Regions from separate parts of the Neobacillus sp. Soil_C_43 genome, predicted to be linked through region 1. Evidence: predicted binding sites of a transcription regulator. Region 1 holds the regulator's gene; each other region holds the start of a gene.
The links. Region 1 encodes Rex, which represses fermentation and respiration genes when NADH is low (regulators of the CRP and FNR family bind a similar motif). Its sites were predicted from a motif close to TTGTGAAATATTTCACAA; they were not measured.
Positions count from the first base shown of each region.

Region 2: a site for Rex is predicted at 2,525-2,542, ahead of AC3A54_RS00670 (TorD/DmsD family molecular chaperone). Genes of this name have one in related genera too.
Region 3: a site for Rex is predicted at 2,319-2,336, ahead of AC3A54_RS00390 (NarK family nitrate/nitrite MFS transporter). Genes of this name have one in related genera too.
Region 4: a site for Rex is predicted at 2,598-2,615, ahead of AC3A54_RS23370 (DUF438 domain-containing protein). Genes of this name have one in related genera too.

Region 1 is NZ_JBDGJV010000034.1:11,068-17,175, reverse strand. Features, by position in the region: gene tsaD (tRNA (adenosine(37)-N6)-threonylcarbamoyltransferase complex transferase subunit TsaD) at 1-67, shown strand, start outside; gene AC3A54_RS25295 (ABC-F family ATP-binding cassette domain-containing protein) at 484-2,403, opposite strand; gene moaC (cyclic pyranopterin monophosphate synthase MoaC) at 2,572-3,069, shown strand; gene AC3A54_RS25285 (redox-sensing transcriptional repressor Rex) at 3,104-3,757, shown strand; gene AC3A54_RS25280 (YhbD family protein) at 3,886-4,509, shown strand; gene AC3A54_RS25275 (polymer-forming cytoskeletal protein) at 4,522-5,241, shown strand; gene AC3A54_RS25270 (cytoplasmic protein) at 5,257-5,979, shown strand; gene AC3A54_RS25265 (MDR family MFS transporter) at 5,993-6,108, shown strand, end outside.
Region 2 is NZ_JBDGJV010000001.1:138,044-144,151, forward strand. Features, by position in the region: gene AC3A54_RS00665 (DMSO/selenate family reductase complex A subunit) at 1-1,845, opposite strand, end outside; gene AC3A54_RS00670 (TorD/DmsD family molecular chaperone) at 1,838-2,509, opposite strand; gene AC3A54_RS00675 (DUF6509 family protein) at 2,757-3,050, shown strand; gene AC3A54_RS00680 (cold-shock protein) at 3,085-3,288, opposite strand; gene cspD (cold-shock protein CspD) at 3,427-3,627, opposite strand; gene AC3A54_RS00690 (NAD-dependent epimerase/dehydratase family protein) at 3,816-4,709, opposite strand; gene AC3A54_RS00695 (nucleoside hydrolase) at 4,832-5,794, opposite strand; gene ku (non-homologous end joining protein Ku) at 5,921-6,108, opposite strand, start outside.
Region 3 is NZ_JBDGJV010000001.1:77,098-83,205, forward strand. Features, by position in the region: gene AC3A54_RS00380 (potassium channel family protein) at 1-231, opposite strand, end outside; gene AC3A54_RS00385 (nitrate/nitrite transporter) at 708-2,201, shown strand; gene AC3A54_RS00390 (NarK family nitrate/nitrite MFS transporter) at 2,429-3,730, shown strand; gene AC3A54_RS00395 (3D domain-containing protein) at 3,784-4,611, opposite strand; gene fdhF (formate dehydrogenase subunit alpha) at 4,857-6,108, opposite strand, start outside.
Region 4 is NZ_JBDGJV010000025.1:48,178-54,285, forward strand. Features, by position in the region: gene AC3A54_RS23355 (sensor domain-containing protein) at 1-1,203, shown strand, start outside; gene AC3A54_RS23360 (hypothetical protein) at 1,276-1,584, opposite strand; gene AC3A54_RS23365 (HAD family hydrolase) at 1,736-2,527, shown strand; gene AC3A54_RS23370 (DUF438 domain-containing protein) at 2,727-3,956, shown strand; gene AC3A54_RS23375 (BsuPI-related putative proteinase inhibitor) at 4,132-4,824, shown strand; gene AC3A54_RS23380 (amino acid ABC transporter ATP-binding protein) at 5,059-5,781, shown strand; gene AC3A54_RS23385 (ABC transporter substrate-binding protein) at 5,814-6,108, shown strand, end outside.

The DNA of each region.
Region 1 (6,108 bases):
AATCAGAGCAGGTCTTGCGCTTAATGCGAATCCAGGATTGGATATTGAAATGCATAATATTGAGTAACCGTTCCATGGTGGAACGGTTTTTTTGTGGATAATTAATTTTTTGAATGATTGATAAGTTAGCGTTTTGTGGATAACCAAAGGTTAAACTGTGGATAATGTGGATAAAAACAGTGTTTACTGTGGATAATGTGGAAAAGTGTGTGGAGTAACTGAAATAGTAAGCTTTGAAATGTAGATAAGGCTGTGGAAAACGGGAGGTTTTATTAAAATTTGTAGATAAATGATGAAAGTATGTAGATAAAAGCGATAAGTGTGTAGAAAAAATTGAAAAATGTGTAGAAATAATTGGAAAGTGTGTAGAAATATCGGTGATTTGTGTAGAAAAACAACAAAAGTGTGTAGAAAAAATTCCCCCAGCACAAAGACAGACACAACTATAGTAAAAAACCGGGCGCATCCGCCCGGTTTTTCCTATTAATCAGCCAGCTCAGCCCACTCTTCCATCAATTGCTCAAGCTCAGCCTTCGCTTTTTCGCTTTTTATGTTAATCTCCAGCACTTTTTCGTGATTTTGAAACACTACTGGGTCGCATAACTGCTGTTCGCACTCCTGAATTTGTTCCTCAAGCTCTTCAATCCGTCCCTCAATTTCTTCTAGCTTCCTTTTGCGCTGGCGCTCCAGTTTTTTGCTTTCTTTATCCTGTTGATATGAGTTTTTCTCGAGAGCTTCAACCTGTGCAGCCTTTTTAGTGGATGCTGCTAGTGCTAATGCAGCCAATTCTTCCTGTTCGAGCTTCTTTTCAAGATAATAATCATAATCCCCAAGATACTCCATGCTGCCATGTCGGATTAATTCCAATACCTTAGTGGCAATCCGGTTAATAAAATACCGGTCATGAGATACAAACAAAATGGTGCCAGGATAATCAATCAATGCATTCTCAAGGACTTCCTTACTATCAAGGTCCAGGTGGTTCGTAGGCTCGTCAAGAATGAGAACATTGGCCTTTTCTAGCATCAGCTTGGCAAGTGCTAACCGAGCTTTCTCCCCGCCGCTAAGGGTGGAGACTATTTTTAACACATCATCACCAGAGAATAAGAAGTTTCCAAGAACGGTTCGGATTTCTTTTTCATTTTTCAGCGGATAATCGTCCCAAAGCTCATTTAATACACGCTTATTAGAGGTCAATTCCGCCTGTTCCTGGTCGTAATAACCAATGGAAAGGTTTGTTCCATAATGGATGGTTCCGGCAAGGGCAGGGAGCTTCTTAATAATCGTTTTTAGAAGCGTAGACTTACCAATTCCATTTGGACCCACAAGAGCAATGCTTTCTCCTTTAAAGGCCCGGAACGAGATCGCCTCAGATACCTTCTCTCCATCATAGCCTACCGCAAGAGAATCGACAGTTAATACATCATTCCCGGTTTGTCTTTCAATTTCAAAAGAGAAAGTGGCAGACTTTTCATCACCAAGAGGTCGGTCCATTAAGTCCATTTTCTCAAGCTTTTTCCGACGGCTTTGCGCTTGTTTAGTGGTGGACGCTCTCGCTAGATTCCGTTGGATAAAATCCTGCAAATTAGCGACCTCTTGCTGTTGTTTTTCATAAAGCTTCAAATTGCGCTCATAATTGGCCGCTTTTTGTTCAAGGTAAGAACTATAGTTACCCGGAAACCGTTGGATTTGCTTGCGGGATACTTCATAGACCTGATTCACGACTTTATCTAAGAAGTAGCGGTCATGAGAGACGATTAAGATCGCGCCATCGTACCCCTGCAAATATTGCTCCAGCCATGAAAGGGTATCAATATCCAGATGGTTGGTAGGCTCGTCCAATATTAAAATATCAGGTTTGGTTAGCAGTAATTTCCCCAAAGCAAGGCGGGTTTTTTGACCACCGCTTAAACTAGCAATCATGAGAGAATGAGCCTGGAAGTTTAAACCGTGCAGAACCGAACGAATGTCAGCTTCAAACTGGTATCCGCCCTGCTCCTTGAATTTAACCTGGAGGGTATCATATTCTTTTAGCACCCGTTCGTACTTGCCTGGGTCTTCAAACACAGAAGGATCCGCCATTTGTTTTTCCAGTTTGCGGAGCGATTTTTCCATGATTTGAAGTGGTTCAAATACGGTTAACATTTCGTCCCAAATGGTCAATTTGGATTCTAATCCTGTGTTCTGAGCTAGATACCCGATGGTTACTTCTTTTGGTTTGATGATTTCGCCGCCATCATGAGACAAATGTCCGGCAATAATCTTTAATAAGGTCGATTTTCCGGCACCATTACGGCCAACAAGGGCCACACGGTCTCTCGTTTGTAATTCTAGCTTTATATTCGATAAAATAAGGTCAGCACCATAATATTTTTGTAATTGATTCACTTGCAATAAAATCATTTTATTCACCTCTATTACTTAGGACTAGTGTACCGTATAAGCGGAATGACAGCAATAACTCGGACTCTTCTAGGAGCTGTTCTTATAAAAAATCTAGTGATTCGTTCAAAGTTTCACACACATAAAAGGAAAAATAGTGTATTATTTTTTGGTAGGAGGATTTTTTATATGGCCGAATTTACGCATTTTAATGAAGAAGGTAGAGCAAAGATGGTAGATGTCAGCGACAAGCCTGAGACAGCACGTACTGCTCTTGCTCATTCTAGCATAACTGTAAGTAAAGAAATTTTTGACAAAATAACCAATCATGAGATGAAAAAGGGCGATGTATTAGCTGTTGCCCAAGTTGCAGCCGTAATGGCGGCTAAAAAAACATGGGATATTATTCCTATGTGTCATCCCATTCCACTGACTGGTGTGAATATTTCTTTTGCATGGGAAGAGGATCAAACAGGGAACTTTCAATTACATATTGAGGCAGCGGTGAAAACAAAGGGGAATACAGGTGTGGAAATGGAAGCGCTCACAGCTGCATCTGCTTGTGCTTTAACCGTTTATGATATGTGTAAGGCAGTTGATAAAGGGATGGTTATTGGACCAACCTATTTAGTGGAAAAAACAGGCGGTAAAAACGGTGATTTTAGAAGAAATGAACAGGTTAAATAAGAGTTAAAAAACCATTCATGGGGTGTGGGAGAATATGAGTAACGAAACGATGAAAATACCACAGGCGACAGCGAAACGGCTGCCCCTCTATTATCGATTTTTAAAGAACCTGCATACTTCCGGCAAACAAAGAGTTTCATCTGCAGAGTTAAGTGAAGCGGTAAAGGTGGACTCGGCAACGATTCGCCGTGACTTTTCCTATTTTGGGGCATTAGGTAAGAAGGGGTATGGCTATAATGTTAATTATTTGTTAACCTTTTTCCGGAAAACGCTGGATCAGGATGAATTAACAAAAGTTGCGTTAATTGGGGTCGGTAATTTGGGGACTGCCTTTTTAAATTATAACTTTTTAAAAAATAACAACACGAAGATCGAGGTCGCGTTTGATGTCGATCCGGAAAAAATGGGGACAACGATTCGCGAAGTTCCAGTTCATCATATGGATGATTTGGAGAAGGTATTAGAAAATAGTGATATTCAGGTGGCTATTTTAACGGTGCCAGCTCCTGTTGCGCAAATGATAACGGACCGACTGGTAAAAGCGGAAGTTAAAGGGATTTTAAACTTTACGCCTGCTCGGTTAAATGTACCAGGGTCGATTCGGGTTCACCATATTGACCTGGCAGTGGAACTGCAATCATTGGTTTACTTTTTAAAGCACTATCCGACAGTGGATGTAGAGGAATAGAACAGTGTAAGGCCTTTTACGATGATTCAATCGTAGGAGGTTTTTTTTATTTACAAAAATATGTAAGTTACAACTTTACAAGCGTAACAGTGTTATGTTACATTGATAAACAGAAAGGGGTTTTTACCATGAGCGAGGAGTTAATCTCAAAAAAAGACCTATTAGAATTAGCGGGAATTTCCTATGGACAGTTATATAGATGGAAACGTAAGGACCTTATTCCAGAAGACTGGTTTATACGTAAATCAACATTTACGGGACAGGAGACCTTTTTTCCAAAAGAGAAGATTTTAGGAAGAATCAATAAAATCCAAACAATGAAAGAAAATTTATCACTAGATGAACTGGCAGACATGTTTTCACCGAATATTTCTGACTTGCAGTTAGGAAAAGATGAGTTAGTAAAACGTAACATTGTTTCATCTGCTGTCATGGGTTTTTACCTTGAGAATGAAAAAGGAAGCCATACATTTACGATTACTAGAATGCTTGAGGTATATGTGCTTGAGAAGCTGCTTCAATCTGGTGAGATTAATCAAGATGAAGGAAAGATGATGCTTCAGGTGCTAAAAGAGCATGCCACTTTAATCAAACAAAAAAGCTGTGAATTAGTGATAACAAGGAAGCTTGGGGTGTCATCGTGTCTCTTGCTCATTAACGCTGAAGCCATGCATATGGATTTGGGGACGAAAATGGTTGTGCAGCTCTCACTGATGTCGTGTATGGAAGAGATCAAAGCAAAATTATTATAAAGGAGAATATACATGGATATGAAGGAAAGAGGAGACTTAGTCATCAATGGTTTCGGTGCTTCCAATGGCGGAACGTTTCGCCAGGTCATTGTAAATGGATTCGGAACGGTTAACAGTGATGTTGATTGCGTGGAGTTTGAAAGTAATGGTTTCGGGACTGTGGATGGGAATGTGACAAGTGAACAGACGAAAATAAACGGTAAAGCAAAGGTCAAGGGAACGATTGAATCTCAGCACCTATCGATAGATGGAACGGCAAAGATTGGCGAAAATCTATATGTGAAAAAATTAAAGGTTTCTGGCAAGGCATCTGTTGGTGGAAAAGTCAAAAGTGAGGAAATCAAAATTAATGGGGTGTTAAGGGTAGAAGGAGATTGTGAGGCAGAGATTTTTAAAGCAGATTCTCAATTTGCTATAGGCGGGTTATTAAATGCCGAACAAATTATGATACAACTTCATGGCCCATGTAAGGCAAAAGAAATCGGCGGTGAAACCATTTCGGTGAAACATAGAGGTTCCTTTTTCGAAAGTCTCATTAAACCGTTGTTTTCCACTCAGCTCGAAGTGGAATTCATTGAAGGAGACAAAATTGAACTAGAAAATACCATTGCCAAGGTTGTACGTGGGAATCAGGTGAAGATTGGCCTGAATTGCCAAATTGGTGTCGTTGAGTACCGGGAAGATTTTTCAAAACATAAAAATGCTGTCGTCAAAGAAAGTATAAAAGTGTAATAGGGGGGTAGGAAAATGGAGAAAAGCAGTAACCTGATCATAAATGGTTCGGGGAGTTATCCTGGCGGCCAATATAGAAAAATCAGCATAAGAGGAGAAGGAACCATCGTCAATAATGTAGACTGTTCGAGATTTCATGTATATGGAACAAGTGAGGCGTGCGAAAATGTGAAAACACGCTCGGCTAAAATCTTGGGTGAGGCTGAGGTCAAAGGATCGATGGAGGCAGAGGAAGCACTCGTTATGGGCACAATGACCGTGGGCGGGAAGGCACATTTGAAAAAAATGAAGATTTTTGGCTTGTTAGAGGCGGATGACCGATTGATGGGTGAGTCAGCCGTTATTAAAGGAAGTATCTCTGTTAAAGGTGATGTCGCGTATGAGAAATTTGACTCGAGCGGAGGCTTTGAAATTAAGGGGTTGCTATCTGCCGACACCGTTAAAATTATCCTGAGCTTTGGTGAGAGCACAGCGGAGGAAATTGGCGGAGGGAAGATTTCGGTGAAAAGAGGATCGTGGTTTATTCCATTCACTAATATTCCACTCTCAAAGAGGGCGGGTTTTCTCGATGCGAAAGTCATCGAAGGCGATGAGGTGTACTTAGAAAACACAAAAGCAGCGATCGTTCGAGGAAATATTGTGAAAATCGGTCCTGGATGTGACATCGGTTTGGTGGAGTATCGAGAGGATTTGGTCCATGACCCTAGCGCCACTATAAAAATAAAAACGAAGGTTTAGAGGGGGATAGGGGATGACAGCAAAAGATAGTAAATTAGGTTTAGTAGTCGCAGGCCTATTATTAGGTATTTTAATGGCATCAATGGATAATACCATCGTTGTTACCGCGATGGGGACGATTGTTGGTGA
Region 2 (6,108 bases), on a different contig from region 1:
TTCGTCAAACTTAAAGTGATGCACTCCTTTATCTCTAAACTCTTCAAAACTCGGGAAATTTGGATCTAGCTCTTTTTTTGTTCTTTCCACACTTTCCTTCACCAGATCAAAGGTGGTTTTTCCCTCGGTGAATTTATCTTTGATCCCTAACTTTTCTGCCACTTCAGCAAATACATCATATTCATCTCGACATTCATATAAAGGATCGATTGTCTTTTCACCAAGGACTACATAATCTCCAAAGCACCATGGGACCCCTATATCCCAACGTTCAAAAAAGGTGGTTCCAGGTAATAAAATATCAGCAAACTTCGCACTTGGAGTCATAAATAGATCACTTACAACAATAAATTCCACTTTGCTTTCATCTTCCAATAAAGCACTTGTTTTGTTAATATCTGAATGTTGATTGATTAACATATTTCCAGCCATGTTAAAGATACATTTGATATTGGACGTCAGCTGTTCAACACCTTCTAATCCATCCTCTGCTGTCATTTCAATTCCTTTTTCAACTGCCTTTGTCCATAAGAAACAGGGGATGGAGGCTTTTACTGGATTCTCAAACGAAAAGGGGTACACAATATCCGATCGACTCCAATACCCAGTTCCTGCAGCCCAACCACCTAACTTACCAACATTTCCAGTTAGACAAGCTAGCTGTGCTCCCCCCCTCATAAACTGTTCACCATATGCCTGACGTTGTGCTGCCCATCCTTGTATAAGCGCTGCAGGCTTTATGTTGGCATAGTTACGAGCAATTTCCCTGATTTTTTCGGCAGGCACGCGACAAATCTTTTCTGCCCACTCCGGTGTTTTAGGGACACCGTCTTTTATACCTAACAGGTAATTCTTTAATGATTCCTCTTTTGGTATACCATCTGGCATGTGACTGTCATCAAACCCAAGACAATATTTATCTAGGAATTCTTGATCATGTAGGTTTTCGGTTATAATTACATAACCCATTGCATCCATCATGGCATTATCAGTTGTAGGGAGAATGGGAATCCATTCATCCGCGAACGCTATAGCTGTATCTGTATATCTAGGATCAATAACAATAATTTTTGCCCCATTTTTTTTTGCCTGCATTAAATACTCCCTATAAGGGGTTGAAAATATCATTTCGGAAGGATTTTGTCCCCACAGAATAATATATTTGGAGTGTAAGAGTGAATCAAAACTGCTGCCGGAATTGTTTGTGCCATACGTGTAAGGGGTAGCTACATTTCCAGCCCCTGAACTATAATCATTACGGTAATTTAAAAAACCGCCAGTAAGTGATAAAAGCTTTCTGGCTGCATTTTTACCCCCATGTAGCCCCCAGCTCTGTCCGGATGCATAGTTTACATATCTTGACTCTGGACCGTAATGGTCGCCAATTCGTTTCACTTCTGTTGCAATGGTTTCGATCGCTTCCTCCCAGGAGATTCTTTCAAATTTTCCCTCTCCTCTTTTTCCAACTCGCTTCATCGGATATTTTAAGCGGTCTGGATGGTACAACAAACTCCGGTAATTTCTTCCCCTAACGCAAGCCCGTAATGGAGGGGTGGACAAGTCACCACTTTCCTGAGTGTCCGTGGTGACCCTAACAACTACGCCATCTTTCACATGCGCCTTAATGACGCAGCGTCCGCCGCAATTATTAATACTGCAGGTAGAAACAATCTTTTCTTCTACTTTTGCACTTGCTACTTCCTCTTTTTGTTGGCGCTCCACCAACAGCTTGGTACCTACTCCTCCAGCTATAACGGGAATTCCAATTGCACTAGACCATTTTAAAAATGTTCTTCTCTGCATTTTATTTTTTAGAAGTTTGCTAATATGGCCATTTTCAGACATCTGCTAATGCCTCCTTCATCTCATATAAAGTTGTTAAGTCATCATTGATAAAATCATCAAGGAGCATGGCTGCTCCTAAAAATAATTGACTATTAGTAGTTTGAATTACTCGTTTACAAAAGTATGGAATCCAAACTATTAAATGTTTTTCAAGAAACTGGTGTTGACTAGAAATTAATTCAATAAACCGATCAAGCTGGGTTTCCAACAAGCATAAATCAATAAGATTAATCATAAACTCCAATTCTAGTAATAAATGATCATCTGGCTCATTATTTTCTCTCACATATTTGAGTCCAAATTGATGATATTGTTCTCTAACTTGATAGGTCCATTCCTCAAATAGGAGTTGCTCTTTACTCCGATAATATGACTCCCATGGTGGCGCAGGTAATGGTCCCGGCCCAATGAAAAGGCGTTGATATTCTTCTCGCTCTTTCTCGAGATACTTGTTGGATAGTTGTTGAAAAAAATCACTTAATATTTTACCGCCCTCATGAATTTCTTCTAATTCTTGTAAATTGCCTTTATCGCGGATCTCAAAATATTCAATACCACTAGTAGGCATTTGAAATAATAAATGAAGCAGTTGATAAAAATTCTTTCTAGACCTTAATAGAGGCTGTAACAACTCCATATGTACTGATGCGGCCATGTTAGCCATTTTACCCTCTCCTCTTTGTGAAATTATTCACAATATAATTGAAAATTTTTTCACCTACTTTTTCCCATTATTCCTTATATGTTTTATCTTACCTTAAACTTTTTTAGTTTGATTAACTTTGTGCAATAATTCACAATAAATTCAAATTCCTTAAAGTAATTTTAATGTTACTTAAAATTTGATACACATCTTTTTCTGTTATGACAAAAATATGTGTATAATAATAAAGCCGAATAAAAAGAAAAGGATGATTACCTTGAATATTACAGGTCATGAAGTTGAAAAACTTGAAGATCCATTTGGTTTACTTTCAGGTGACCGATATGAATTTTTTATAGAACTTGATGTGGAAGAAGACGACGAGCTATATTCCGAGAAGGGAGTAGGGTTAAAAGTAATTTACGTTTCTGATGAAAATGGAGACAAGATTACTAACTATTATTTCTATGAGCGCGAAAGTGAAAAAATTCTTGATTTCGAACTGGAAGAAGACGAAGAAGAGCTTGTCTTAGCTTATTGTAGAGAAAACGCTGTAGAATAAAAAAACAGGGAGTCTAGCTCCCTGCTTTGAAAAATCACATAAAATTTTTACTATGGTTATGAATTACCTGTAGTTCTTTCGTCGTTTGTCTCATTTCACTTTTACAAATAGGACAAAGGGGTACTTCAGTACTTTTAAAATTGTCGCGAATCCAGCACTTACAAGTATCAGAAGTACATTCCCAAATTTTCGTTTCTTCTAATTTAATTTCTTCGTCATTTTTTCTACCAAATGCCAAAACGATCACCCCTTGTACTTAGTTAATAAATGGTATGAACACTTTGTTTGTTAGCTCTAAAGCTCTTTTTCTAGTGAAAAAATATAGATAAAAAGGTGATGCTTTAGTCGTATGCATCACCCTTTTATTTTCTAAAGATTAAGCTGTTTTTACGTTAGAAGCTTGTGGTCCGCGAGCGCCTTCCACGATTTCAAAAGAAACTGATTGGCCTTCTTCTAATGTTTTAAAGCCTTCTGATTGGATCGCTGAAAAGTGAACAAATACATCTTGACCGCCTTCTGCTTCAATAAATCCAAAACCTTTTTCTGCATTAAACCATTTTACTTTACCGTTACTCATCAATATAACCCCCAAGATTTTGTTCACTTTAAGTTAATCTGAACATTTAAAAATAATAAAAAAGACGTACTGACACGTTTGGGCAATAGACATCACCCACATTTCCGTGCAGTTACGGCTACTTAAACGAATAAATATTTAACGAACTTATAAGCGTAATTTTAGTTTATTACACTTTACACTAATAGTCAATTTATTTTAACTCTCATAAAATACTGAATTAATTCATCCAATAGCTCATATAAATCAGTAAATTGGTATCCTAAATGGTTCACCTTGTCAGTATTAATAGACCAAGAACCATCCATACCATATGGTGAGGAATTTTCCTTTGTTAATTCTGAAGTTATGTCTGCTGATTCCCCGGTTATGTCCTCTATTTTTCCGAGAAAACTCCTTAAGGAAATATCGGCCTTACACCCTGGATTAATAGGTCCTGTAAACACATCACGCCCCATATGTAAAAGGAATTTAGCTGCTTCATCTGATGTAATAAAACTGTATTTCGCATCCGGAAATTTAATCCCTATTGGCTTCTTGTTTAAGACCCTGTCTACATGAAACTTGAGTCTATTCGTATAATCGTCTTTACCTATGACAAGTGGAAAACGAACGGCCACTACATCAAATTCGGTCTCTTGAAATAAATAAGCTTCAGCAGCCCTTTTTGCCTCCTGGTATCCCAAATATCCTGGATAATCCCTTCTTGTTTTAAATTGAAAGTGAAAGCTGAATGGGTCAAAATCTTCTTCTACATGCTTATCCCCATACTCATAAACAGCCATAGTTGAGGTGAAAATATACCTCTTTACCTTCCCCTTCAGTGCATCCGCAGCATCTTTTGCTTCTTGCGGGGAAAGGCACGATTGGTCATAAACAACATCCCAATTCCTTTCACTAAATGCATGGATAAGTGAATCCCGATCCTCACGATCAATAATTAATCTTTCTACCTTCTCACCAAAAGGGTCTTTCGATTGCCCTCTTGTCGCAATTGTCACAGCAATGTTTTCGTTGAGCAGCTTTTCCACAAGCAACTTCCCGAAAAATTGTGTCCCCCCTAAAACCAGCACTCGTTCCATTTCACTTTTCCCCCTTTCCATTCTTTTTTAATATTCACCGTCCAATTGAAAAATTCCTTTTTTTAAATCCCAACATGAAAAACTACCGTTCACAATAAAGAAAATGAAACCCCATAAGAGTTTCATTCTTTTTGAAATTCACCACGCAAAAAAGTTTCCGTAAAATTCTGGGCGAATTTCTGAATATCTGCTTCCATTCCAATGTAGTCTAAACTTTCAATTGGTTCTTTGTCAGGTTTTGGGCGGAAATCTGCAATACTTTTTCCTTTTGCATTACCAAACTGCTCAACTCTTACACGCCTTGGGATATACTTTACTAGTTCAGGATTGGTCAAGGCCATAAGGGGGACAACATCATGAAGGGGGGCGCCTTTTATTCCAGGGACATTTGTTTGATAAGCATTAAAATAATAATCAAAGGCTGGTTTAATTAGTGGTTTAAAAGGAGTAGGACTATTCTTTGAGAGGTAATTAATGATTTCTGGTGTAATAATTGCTTTATTGGTGATATTCAATGGGTGCAGGTATATATTATGCGCTTTTTCCATGACTGTATAAGCCGCGATTGGGTCCACAAAAAAATTAGCTTCCGCTTCTGAAGTGATATTTCCTGGCACCAAAAAGGCCCCACCCATTATATAAAATGCAGCGACATCTTTTAAAACATTATCTCCATAGAGAATAAACATCAAGGACAATTCAGTCAATCTACCAACAGAGACAATAATAAGATTTCCTCTATATTGATTAACAATATCAAGAATCTTATTAAAGTCATAAACCTTTACATTTTTTAACGTATCAGGAGGTTTAATGGGGCCTAATCCTTCCTTCCCATGTATTTCTGGATAGTATTGCACGAGTTCTCCTGATAAGGGACCTGCCGCTCCGCCAATAATGGGGATATCTCCTCTACCACCTAGACTTAAAAGATACGCGGTATTTCTGATTGACTGCTCCTTTGGTGTATTACCATATCCGCTTACCACACCAACTAAATTAATTTTCGGATTAAGTAATGCGTACATTATTGCAAATGAATCATCTACTCCGGGATCTGCAAACAAAAGCACATTATAAGCCATTGCCTCTCCTCCATTTAGTTGCTAATATTTATAAACCTATGCTTAAAACAAAAATACAAGAACATGGATAGGCACAGAAAAAACTGACTCTTATATATAGAATCAGCCTATTGTGAATCATATATTTTATGCTTCCTTCTTTACTTTAGGCACTTTTGTTGCCTTGGTTGCTGCTTTTTTCTTAGGTGCCGCTACTTTGTTTGGCTTCGTACGGTCTATTGATGCTTGTAAAGCTGCCATTAAGTCTGTCACATTTGAAGGTACTTCTTTTGCAGCCGTAGTAACTGTCTCTTTACCAGTCCGCTTGGATTCAA
Region 3 (6,108 bases), on a different contig from region 1:
ATCGTTTCCTATAGCCACAACGACGGTATCAAAATTTCGTATACCGATAGATTTTAATGCTTCTGCATCTGTTGAATCCGCAATAACAGCATGCGTAACAAAAGAATGCGAATCTTCCACTCGTTCCTCATTTACATCCACACCTAACACTTCTTGTCCAGATTCGAATAACTTTTGAGCAATACTTATACCAAATCTACCTAGACCAATAACCGCGTATTGATTAGCCATTTTCAAGTCCCTCCTTGAACCCAACCTAAGAACATTAAGAAGATGGGTTATTTATACTACTTTTACCATTGGAAGAATAAAATATTTAGCTGTGTTAAAGAAGATTGTTGATTTTTATCTCCTGTTGATTGGAGCGGAAGGCACGAAGACTCCTGTGGGAGTATGGTTCAGGGGAGACCCCGCAGGCGCAAGCGCCGAGGAGGCTCGCCGAAACACCCACGGAAAGCGAAGTGCCTGGAGCGGAAATCAACAGGCAAGTGTAACAGAGCCAAATATTTAGCTCTTTGTTCACAGATACACAAAAAATGATAAAATAAATTTTATTTATCAAATGCACATTATGTGTCATACCTCACTGTATTATTTTAAAAAGTGTTCTATAATACTGAAGAAAATTTTTCCATAACTGAAGAGTATATAAGTAAGACAGGATGTTTTGGCAATAATAATACACATGGGAGTTAAGGGGGATAAATATGAATCAAGGAACAAAACAACTTTTTATTCAAACGGGAAGTCTTGTCGCAGGATTTATGGTTTGGGTGCTCATATCTTCGCTTATGCCTTATATAAAGGCAGATATACCGCTCTCATCCACAGAAATCGCTTGGGCAACAGCGGTACCGGTTATACTCGGGTCACTCCTTAGGGTTCCAATAGGTTATTGGACTAATCGCTATGGAGCACGCATACTATTCACAATTAGCTTTATCGTTTTACTGATTCCTATTGCAATTATTAGTTACGCAAATTCATTATTCATGTTAATACTTGGTGGTTTTATGCTTGGGATCGGTGGAGCAGTTTTTTCCATTGGTGTTACTTCTCTTCCTAAATATTATGAAAAAGCTAAGCATGGTTTCATAAATGGAATTTATGGAGCAGGAAACATTGGCACAGCTATTACCTCCTTTTCAGCACCAGTACTAGCCAACATGTATGGATGGAGAAATACCGTAAAGATTTTTTTAGTTATCATGTTAATCTTTACAATTGTCAATTTCTTATTTGGAGATAGGAAAGAAAAGAAAGTAAACAATTCTTTATCTGAACAAGTGAAAGAAGTATATAAAAATCCTAAACTTTGGTTTTTAAGTTTATTTTATTTTATTACGTTTGGTTCTTTCGTGGCGTTCACTATCTACTTACCGTCCTTCTTAGTTAATCATTTTGAACTAGATAAAGTTGATGCTGGTTTACGTACAGCTGGTTTTATAGCACTTGCAACATTTTTTAGACCAGTAGGCGGATGGCTAGGAGATAAAATTAATCCTTTTCTAATCCTAATGGCGGTTTTTTTCAGTTTAACTTTTGCAGGCTTTCTACTCTCATTTACCCCATCCTTACCTATTTATTCCTTTGGGTGTTTGTTAGTTGCTTTTTTCGCCGGCATTGGTAATGGTGCGATTTTTAAGCTTGTACCATTTTATTTTTCAAAGCAGGCTGGCATAGTAAATGGAATTGTTGCAGCAATGGGAGGATTAGGTGGTTTCTTCCCTCCAATCATTCTGACTATTCTATTTGATTGGACTGGTCATTACGCAATTGGATTTATGTCCCTTTCCGAGTTTTCACTTGCAAGTTTAGTCATTGTTGTTTGGCTATACTATCAGGATAAACTAGATATTTCTGCAAAAATCGTAAACCATGCTGTTGACGGTATTTGCGTTACAGATTTAAATGGAATAATTCAGAGCGTAAATCCGGCTTTTACAAGAATTACAGGTTTTAGTGAGGACGAAGTGGTTGGGAAAACACCTAGTGTCCTTCAATCTGGCGAACATGACAATGAATTTTATAAGCAAATGTGGAATCGTTTAAAAACAGAAGGATTTTGGGAAGGGTATATTTGGAATAAACGCAAAAATAATGAGATTTATAAAGAATGGTTAACTATTACTGCAATTAAAGATGATGTAGGGGATACAAAAAATTACGTTGGAATGTTCAATGAAGAAAAAGAATCGTAACGTAACTATATGTGATAAGCAGAGAGATCTTCATAGATGAAGGTCTCTTTTGTTTTGGGTGATAAATTTTAACAACTTTTTGTCAAACGAGCTGAGTTCACAGTTCCTTCACTATTTTTGTGACGAACGTCACAAAAATCATGTTACCATGTGTCTTATAGTAATAACACAAGGAACAACATGATATTTGTGAATGAATTAGATTGCACATATAGGAGGAAAAAATCATGGCTCGAATTAATTATTGGAATCCAGAAGATGAAAAGTTCTGGAATGAAGAAGGAAGAAAACACGCTAAAAGAAATTTATGGATCTCCGTCCCGTCTTTGATGCTTGCATTTATTGTATGGCAAATATGGTCAGTTGTAGCCGTCAGACTTAACGATATTGGCTTCCATTTTACAGAAGAACAATTATTCACACTTGCTGCTATACCAGGCCTTGTTGGTGCGACACTCCGCTTTGTATATACATTTGCAGTTGGGTCTTTTGGTGGTAAAAATTGGACAGTGATTTCAACAGCAATCTTAGCCATACCAGCAATCGGAATAGGTTTTGCAGTCCAAAATCCTGATACACCATTTTCAATCATGCTTCTCCTTGCAGCCCTTTGTGGTCTAGGTGGAGGAAGTTTTTCATCATCTTCAGCAAACATAAGTTTCTTCTTTCCAAAAAAGGAAAAAGGAACAGCTCTTGGAATTAATGGCGGCTTAGGAAATATGGGTGTATCTGTCGTACAGTTTGTCACACCATTAATTATTACATCAGGAACTTTTGCACTGGTTGGCGATAAACAAGTTTTAGCAAATGGTCAAGAAGTATGGTTACAAAACGCGGCGTTTATCTGGGTCATTCCCATTGTCATTATGACACTTTTAGCAATCTTTAAAATGGATAACGTTCCAGGAGCAAAGCAATCCGTTGCTGATCAATTTGTGGTTGTAAAACGGAAACACACTTGGATTATGACAGCACTTTATGTAGCTACCTTTGGTTCATTTATTGGTTACTCAGCTGCATTCCCACTTTTATTAAAATCTCAATTTCCTGAACACATTTCACTTGCCTTCCTTGGGGCATTAGTGGCAGCTGCAGCACGACCTGTGGGCGGCTGGATAGCTGACAAAATTGGCGGCGCGAAAGTAACGGCTTATGTCTTAGTTATAATGGGAATTGGTGCAGCAGGTGTTATTTACTTCTTAAATGACAAACAATTTGCTGGATTCTTAATTGCTTTCCTAGTTCTTTTCCTTGCAACTGGAATCGGCTCAGGCTCAACGTTTCAAATGATTCCAACCATCTTTATTCCAAAAGAGGCAGCACCTGTAATCGGTTTTTCTGCAGCATTTGCAGCATATGGTTCATTCTTTATTCCTAAGTTATTTGGATGGTCTGTTAAGGCAACTGGAACACCTGTTACTGCGTTCTATTTCTTTATTGGATTCTATGTTGTCGCATTTGGTTTGAACTGGTTCTTCTACCAAAGAAAAACAATCACAGCCAAAACACTTGTAAAACAAGCCGGCTAATCCGGCTTGTTTTTTTATCACAAAAAAACTGCCAAATTCGGCAGTTTTTTGTTTTAATCTAATATTTTAACTTTTATTTCCTTCCTACCCCATTCAAGTGCTTTTTCTTCTGAAGGGATAAAAACGTCAATTCGGTTCCCTTTGATTGCTCCACCTGTATCTGATGCGATTGCTTCACCGTATCCCTCAACCAGAACTTTACTTCCTAGTGGAATGACAGAGGGGTCAACTGCAATTACCTTGGCACCTGGGTTAGCATTTAAATCAAGTCCTGTTGCAGTAGTTCCGCTGCACCCTTCACACGATGCTGTATATGCAGTAGCCTTAACGGTGATTTCCTTTGAAGTTTCCTCTGCTTTTGTTGTTACTGGAACTACAGGTTTACTAGCAACACTTGTTGAAGCGGTCTCCACTTTTGTCTCCTCGCTCTTTGGCGTATTTGATTCCTTAGTAGAAACTTCCGGAGCTTTTGAGACTACTGGAGCTTTTGCTGGTTCAACCATCTTCCCAGAAGAAAAGTTATTTATTTCATCATAGATCACTAATTGTAACCCTGGATGAATCAGATCAGTATTTAATTTATTCCATTCTTTAATCATTGCAACCGATACTTGATATTCCTTTGCAATATCCCAAAGTGTATCATCCTTCACCACTGTGTATTGCTTTTCAGTTGCAATCGTTAATACATCCCCAGGATGAATAAGGTCAGTGGAAAGGTGATTCCACTTTTGAATGTTTTCGACAGATGTATTATGTACACGAGAAAGATCCCATAAGGTATCTCCATTTTGTACAGTTAACTCTGCCGCTTGTACATTAGCACCTACAGTTCCTGAGAGTGCAACAACTGCAATGAAAGTTCTAATTTTATTTATCATTTTTTTACCTCCCATGTTCTTTCGCAGCTAACTTTAATCATCTTAACATGAAATTTTTTGATACAAAGAACAAGGGCATGTTAATTCGTTTACAAGAATGGCAGTTATATTACAATAACATTTCCGAACAGCTGTATCATAGAAGTTTAATGAAATCATTTCCTACAGTGGGAATTTTTGTACATAATAGATAAAAAATAATAGTGCAGGTTTAACCCTGCACTATTTTACAAAAATATTCTCTTTTAAATTCTCGAGATTGCAACAGCACATGCTTTATATTCCGCTGTCCCGGATATTGGATCATACTCATTTAATGTTAAGACATTCGTAGGTGTTTCACTCCAGTGGAAACTCATAAAAACAAGTCCAGGAACCACTTGATCGGTTACCTTCGCCTTAACCTTAAGTTCACCTCTTCGAGATCGAACCTGAACGATCTCCCCATCCGAAATTCCTAGTTTAGTTGCATCTTCTGGATGTATATCGACTGTCTCTTCTGTTTGCTTGACTTTTACTCCAGTAGCATAGTAGCGTGTTTGAGTGTGGGTATTATATGACTCATAGCGCCGTCCAGTCGTTAGCGTAAAAGGATATTCATTATCTGGCAGCTCTAAAGGCTTTGTATAGTCAACAGGCACGAATGGCGCTTTTTTCACCACAGTGTCTTGTTGATGGAACCTCTCATGCATAACAAATGTGCCTGGATGGACTTCATCAGGGCAAGGATAATGAAGACTATACTCATTTTCCAGTCTCTCATAAGAAATTCCACCGTACATTTCCCAAGCTAACCTTCTTACTTCATTCCAAATTTCCTCACTATTTTCATAATGCATTGAATAGCCCATCAGGGTAGACAGTTCACAAAGGATTTCCCAGTCTTCTTTTGTATTAGGGTGTGCATCAACAGCTTTTCGAACGCGTTGAATTCTTCTATCTGTATTTGTATATGTCCCTTCTACTTCTCCCCAGGATCGGGCAGGTAAAACAACATCAGCTAATTTAGCTGTTTCTGTTAAGAAAATATCTTGCACAATTAATAAATCAAGCTTTTTAAATATTTCTTTTGTATGGTTCATATGGACATCGGCTAGGATTGGATTTTCTCCAATGACATAGAGTGCCTTTAACTCACCCATCTCTAAACGGTCAAAGGTACGTGTTTGTGTGTCACCCGCCTGTGGATTAAGGACCACATTCCATTCCTTCTCAAAACGTGCTCTGAATTCATCATTTGCCAGGCTCAATGCTCCAGTCAACTGGTTCGGTAAACATCCCATGTCACCGGCACCCTGGACATTATTTTGCCCTCTTAGTGGCATAATTCCTGCACCTTGTTTACCAATATTACCTGTTAGTAAGGCTAAATTCGCAATATCAAATACATTATTTACCCCACAATGGTGTTCAGTAATGCCCAATGTATATGCAATCATGGAACCATTCGAAGCAGCATATTCTCTAGCAGTTGCTATAATATCCTCAGCTTTTACA
Region 4 (6,108 bases), on a different contig from region 1:
TATCCTAACGTTTTTTCCTTATTATTTCTTGATTTAGATCGTTTTAAAATTGTCAATGATACAATGGGCCATGAAATAGGGGATAAATTACTTGTTGAGGTATCCTCTAGATTAAGAAATTGCTTAGATGAAAAAGATATTATATCCAGGTATGGAGGAGATGAATTTACCATTCTTCTTCCACAGTCTACTGTCGAACGAGCACGGGATGTGGCAAAAGGTATTTTAACTAGCTTATCTAACCCGCTGCAATTAAATTATCATGAAGTCTTTGTTACTCCTAGTATAGGTATCAGTATGTTTCCTGAGCATGGGTTAACATATGATATGCTCATTAAACATGCAGACTTAGCGATGTACTTTGCAAAGAGCTTAGGGAAAAATAACTATCAATTTTACACCAGTGATTTAATAGATCAATCACAACACGAGTTAGATTTAGAAATCAAATTAAGGAAAGCTTTGGAACGGAATGAGTTCATCTTATACTATCAGCCACAAATCAATCTACTAACGAATCAGATAATAGGCGCGGAAGCATTGATTCGTTGGATGCATCCAGAGAAGGGGCTAATTTCACCAGCTGAGTTTATCCCAGTGGCTGAGGAAACTGGTCTCATCATTCAATTAGGTGAATGGGCACTACGGACAGCTTGCTACCAAAACAAGAAATGGCAGGATAAAGGCTTACCACCTATCACGATAGCGGTAAACATATCGGCTAAACAATTTTTTCAATCAAACTTAGCTGAAATCGTCGAAAAGATACTTTTTGAAACAGGTCTTGAAGCAAGGTATTTAGAGCTTGAAATAACAGAAAGTATGACAATGGACGTTGAACAAGCCATAACAACGCTAGTTGATTTGAAAAAAATTGGTGTGAAAGTAAGTATGGATGACTTTGGCACAGGATACAGCTCGCTTAACTATCTAAAAAAGTTTCCAATTGATAAACTAAAAGTAGACCAATCCTTCATACGTGATAGTACAACAGACCCAAATGATGAGACCATTGTGAAGACGATCATTGCGATGGCTCATAACTTAAAACTACAGGTTATCGCAGAGGGCGTGGAAACAAAAGAACATGTCTATTTTCTGCTAGAACAAAAATGCACCGAAGCACAAGGGTATTTTTTCAGCAAACCAGTCTCCACCGAAGAATTTGAAAAACTTTATATTATAGAAGAAACTCGGAGGTAAGACACAATCTACATAGTAAAAGGCAGTGATTTCCAGAATTGGAATCAATGCCTTTTTTACTGTGTATTTTTACTATTGCCTCAACCGTTTGAGTACTTTTTCTACAAAGTTTGCTTGATTGATATCTAAATCCAATATTTCATTTCTAAAGGATTTAAAACGACCATTCGCAACTTCCAGTGTAAAGTACCCTCTTGGACTTAATAGGTTAATGTCACCAATAATTTTTTTCCCACGTTCAGGATCAAACAAATGAACTAAGTTAGGATTGCTTGGATGTGGTCTGAACATACACCCCTGTTCCACGCAAACTCTTACGATATTACGTACCTTCGGATGTGTGATACTCTCAATTTTCTTATTAACTTCAATGCTGACCATATTGTATCCTCCTTTCCCATCTTAAAAAAATATGCGGATAGAGGGTGTTTCATACCTCTTTATGCATTTAATTGTCAGAAACTTTAGTCTTCATGTGCGAGGGATTTAATGATAAACTAATAAAAAATCATTAATCGAAGTGAGGACAAAAATGATAAAAGCCATTTTTTTTGATTTAGATGATACGCTACTGTGGGACCAAAAAAGTGTAAAAGAAGCCTTTGCAGCAACATGTAGATTAGCAGAGATGAGGTATGGCCTTTCTGCAGATCAACTTGAGGAAGCTGTTCGTGATGCAGCTAGAAACTTATATTCTTCCTATGAAACGTTTGCGTTTACACAAATGATTGGGATTAATCCTTTTGAAGGATTATGGGGGAATTTTTTAGATGATACGGAAGAGTTTAAGAAAATGAAAGAAATTGTACCCACCTATCGAAAAGATGCTTGGACATCAGGATTAGCAGCAATGGGTATTGATGACCTTGAATTTGGAATGGAGTTAGCAGAGCGGTTTCCCCAGGAGCGGCGAAACCATCCATTTGTCTATGATGAAACGTTTAAGATTCTAGATGGTTTAAAAGGAAACTATCAACTTCTTCTATTAACAAATGGATCTCCTGATCTTCAAAATACGAAACTATCCATTACACCTGAATTGGTTCCTTATTTTGATGATATTGTTATTTCTGGTGATTTTGGTCGAGGAAAACCAGATCCTTCGATATTCGAGCATGCTTTATCACGTATGTCTTTGAAAAAGGACGAAGTTATAATGGTTGGTGATAACCTGATGACCGATATACTTGGCGCAAACAGAGCTGGAATAAAAACTGTGTGGATTAACCGTCATGATAAACAACGAAATGAAGTCATTCCCACATTTGAAATTAAACATTTGGAAGACCTTTATCCTATATTAGAAAAATTAAATAGAAACTAAAAATAATTTGTAAGAGGACACTGCCATACATGTGGGCAGTGTCTTTTTATTAGGATAATCACATAACATGTTCTTAAAGTTTTCACATTTATAACTATATTAATGATGTTAATCACTATCAGCTAATTTTCTTAATGGTAAGTTAGTAATGAGGTAACTTTATCAAAAGTATTTAGCAACAGTGAAGGAGAGTCCTAAAATGAGTGAAATTATTAATAATCGTGAACAACTAATGACTAAAAATACAGACCGTCTTACCATATTAAAAGGGATCTTCCAAGATCTTCATAACGGAAGAAATTTAGATGAAGTAAAAGCTCATTTTGATGCATTGATTGGGAAAATTACAGTGGATGAAATCACACAGCTCCAGCATGAGTTTTCAGAGGACGGAAGTATTCCGAAAGATGAGTTACAACGTATCTATCAGGAACATAGTGTTATTTTTCAAGGATCAATAGAAAGTGAAAATAATTTGGAAAAGCCAGAGGATCTACCAGGGCATCCGGTTCATACGTTTAAACTGGAAAATAGGGAAATTGAAAAGCTGCTTCATCAACAGGTACAGGTCCATGTGGATGAGTTTTCGAGAGACGATTCTTCCGAAAATATTTTCCATCTTCTGCATGATATTAATCTCTTACTTGACATTGATAAGCACTACAGTCGTAAAGAGAACTTACTATTTCCTTATTTAGAAAAGTACGGAATCTTTGGGCCAACTACCAATATGTGGAGAATTGATGACTTTATTCGCGATGCAATAAAAGAAGCAAAACAAAAATTAGCCAGCTATCAAGGTGAAAGGCAGGAGGTCCTTGGGGTCCTAAATTTTGTCATCCAGGAAGTATCTGGAATGATATACAAAGAAGAAAACATCCTTTTTCCAATGGCTTTGAAAAATTTATCTGAGGATGAGTGGATAAAAATTGCTCATGAAAGTGATGAGATTGGATTCTGTTTAACAGGCCCTGAGGAAGAATGGAAGCCAGAGAGAAAAGCTTTAGCTGAGAATGCTATGACCGAAGGATATATAAAGATGGAAACTGGAATTTTATCTTTAAAGCAATTAGAACTGCTATTAAACCACCTACCAGTTGATATTACTTTTATTGATCATGAGGATGTAGTTCGTTATTTTTCCCACGGAAAAGAAAGAATTTTCGCCCGTACAAAAGCAATTATTGGACGTACGGTTCAGAATTGTCATCCGCCACGAAGCGTGCATGTGGTAGAAGAATTATTGGCAGATTTTAAAGCTGGGAAAAAAGACAGTGAGGATTTTTGGATTAAGTTCCGAGATAAATATGTATATATTCGTTATTTTGCTATTCGAGATGAGAAAGGAAGCTACATTGGTACACTAGAATTTACACAGAATATTGATCCGATAAAAGCTATTGAAGGTGAAAAGAGAATTCTCTCCTAAAAAGCAATAAATTACGAAAGTTAAAAAAGGTCTCATCTGCTAATGATGGGACCTTTTAATTTTAAAGTACTGGATATGACGAAAACACATTTTTTACTAGAAGTGTAACTTTATTCCTGTGTATAGCGACTATAGTGCTGATAACAAAAAACATGTTAAATAAGGGGATATGAAAATGGCAGACAAAAAAATATATTTTGTCATAAGCACCGCTTTACTATTTGGACTTTTAACAGGCTGTGGCACAAGTACAAAAACGAATGGTACCAATGGTAGAACCAAAACGGAAATTCAAAAGCAAGAAAAAGTGACGGCAAAATTTATTCCTTCACTTGAAATAAAAGAGGATACACATGACATGACAGTCAAATATGCAGTTAAAAATATATCCGGCAAAAAACAGACACTAACCTTTACTAATGGTTTAAAGGCTGACTTTATTGTATACGATCAGAATGGAAAAAAAGTTAAACAATACTCAGATGAAGTTTCTGCAACACAAGCTAGCCAAGAAATTTCATTAGATAATAATAAAGAAGTGAAACAAAAATTTACTATATCTGATCTTCCGAATGGTCAATATAAATTGGAAGTTTTTCTGAATTCAAAAGAGGAAAAGGGAAAGACTGAGGCAGAGTTTATAGTAAAGAATACTTTATATACTAATGGTTCGGGTCAGTATGTAGGTCAAATGGATCCACATACAATAGAAGTAAACGTTGATGGAAATATAACCGCCTTTCAATTATCAGATGAAGCCATCAAACAACTAACATCAATAAAAGAAGGTGACCAGATTTCGTTTGTCTATTCAGAAAAGGAAAGCGGACAAAAAACAATTGAAAGGTTTTTTATAGAGTCGAAATAAAAACTTAAACCTGCCAGGCCTCCTGTTAGTAATAGGGGGACATGGTAGGTTTTTTCATTTTTAAAACAGTTGCTCTCTTGAAACGAATATAATTCTCTAGTGTTTAATAGGATTACTATATATAGGTACAGTACTACTTTTGAAAAAAACATTGAGAAGGTGCATATTTTGTTTTTTTCATAGAGGCTGATGATAAATGCCGGTGAAAACTTATGTAATGCAAAGGAGGGTGACATGATTAAGGTAAGAAATCTTGTAAAGTCTTTTGGTTCACAAACTGTTTTAACTGATATTAATTTGTCCGTTTCTGAAAAAGAGGTTGTTGTCATTATTGGTGCGAGTGGTTCTGGTAAAAGCACATTACTTCGCTGCCTTAATTTCCTTGAAATATATGATCAGGGAGAAATCACCTTATGGGGAGAAACAATTCACCCAACTAGCAACAACCTGAACAAAATTCGTGAAGATGTCGGAATGGTATTTCAACATTTTAATCTTTTTCCACACATGACTGTGTTAGAGAATGTGATGGAAGCCCCTGTGCATGTAAAAGGGATGGACAAGACTCAAGCAAAACAAAAAGCGTTAGTATTACTTGAGAAAGTAGGATTATATGACAAAGCTTCAGCCTATCCAAAAAATCTTTCAGGTGGTCAAAAGCAACGCGTAGCTATTGCGCGTGCACTTGCCATGGAACCGCGAATCATGCTGTTTGATGAGCCGACATCTGCACTTGATCCGGAACTTGTGGGAGAAGTTCTTCAGGTAATGAAGCGGCTGGCAAAAGAGGGAATGACGATGGTTGTGGTTACACATGAAATGGGATTTGCACGAGAAGTAGCAGATCGTGTGGTCTTTATGGGGGAGGGGAAAATTCTCGAAGAAGCACCGCCGAACGAATTTTTCGTCAATCCTCAGCACGTGAAAGCCAAGCAATTTTTAAATAGTATTCTTTAAAAAATGGAGGGATTTTGTTGAAAAAAAGTTGGATGATTGGATTGATTGTTTCTTTGTTTTTTGTGTCTGTTATGTTGACGGCTTGTGGTAGTTCAGAGAAAAGCAGTGGCAACGAGAAAAAAGAATTTCGTTATGCAATGAGCGGATTGTATAAGCCTTTTAATTTTAAGGAGAATGGTAAATTAGTAGGGTTCGATGTGGAGGTTGGAGAAGCCCTTGCAGATAAAATGGGAATGAAGCCAGTAGCGGTTACAAACCCTTGGGAAACACTTATTCAAGGATTACAGGCAAAGAAATTTGATGCCATTCTTGCCAGTATGACTGTGA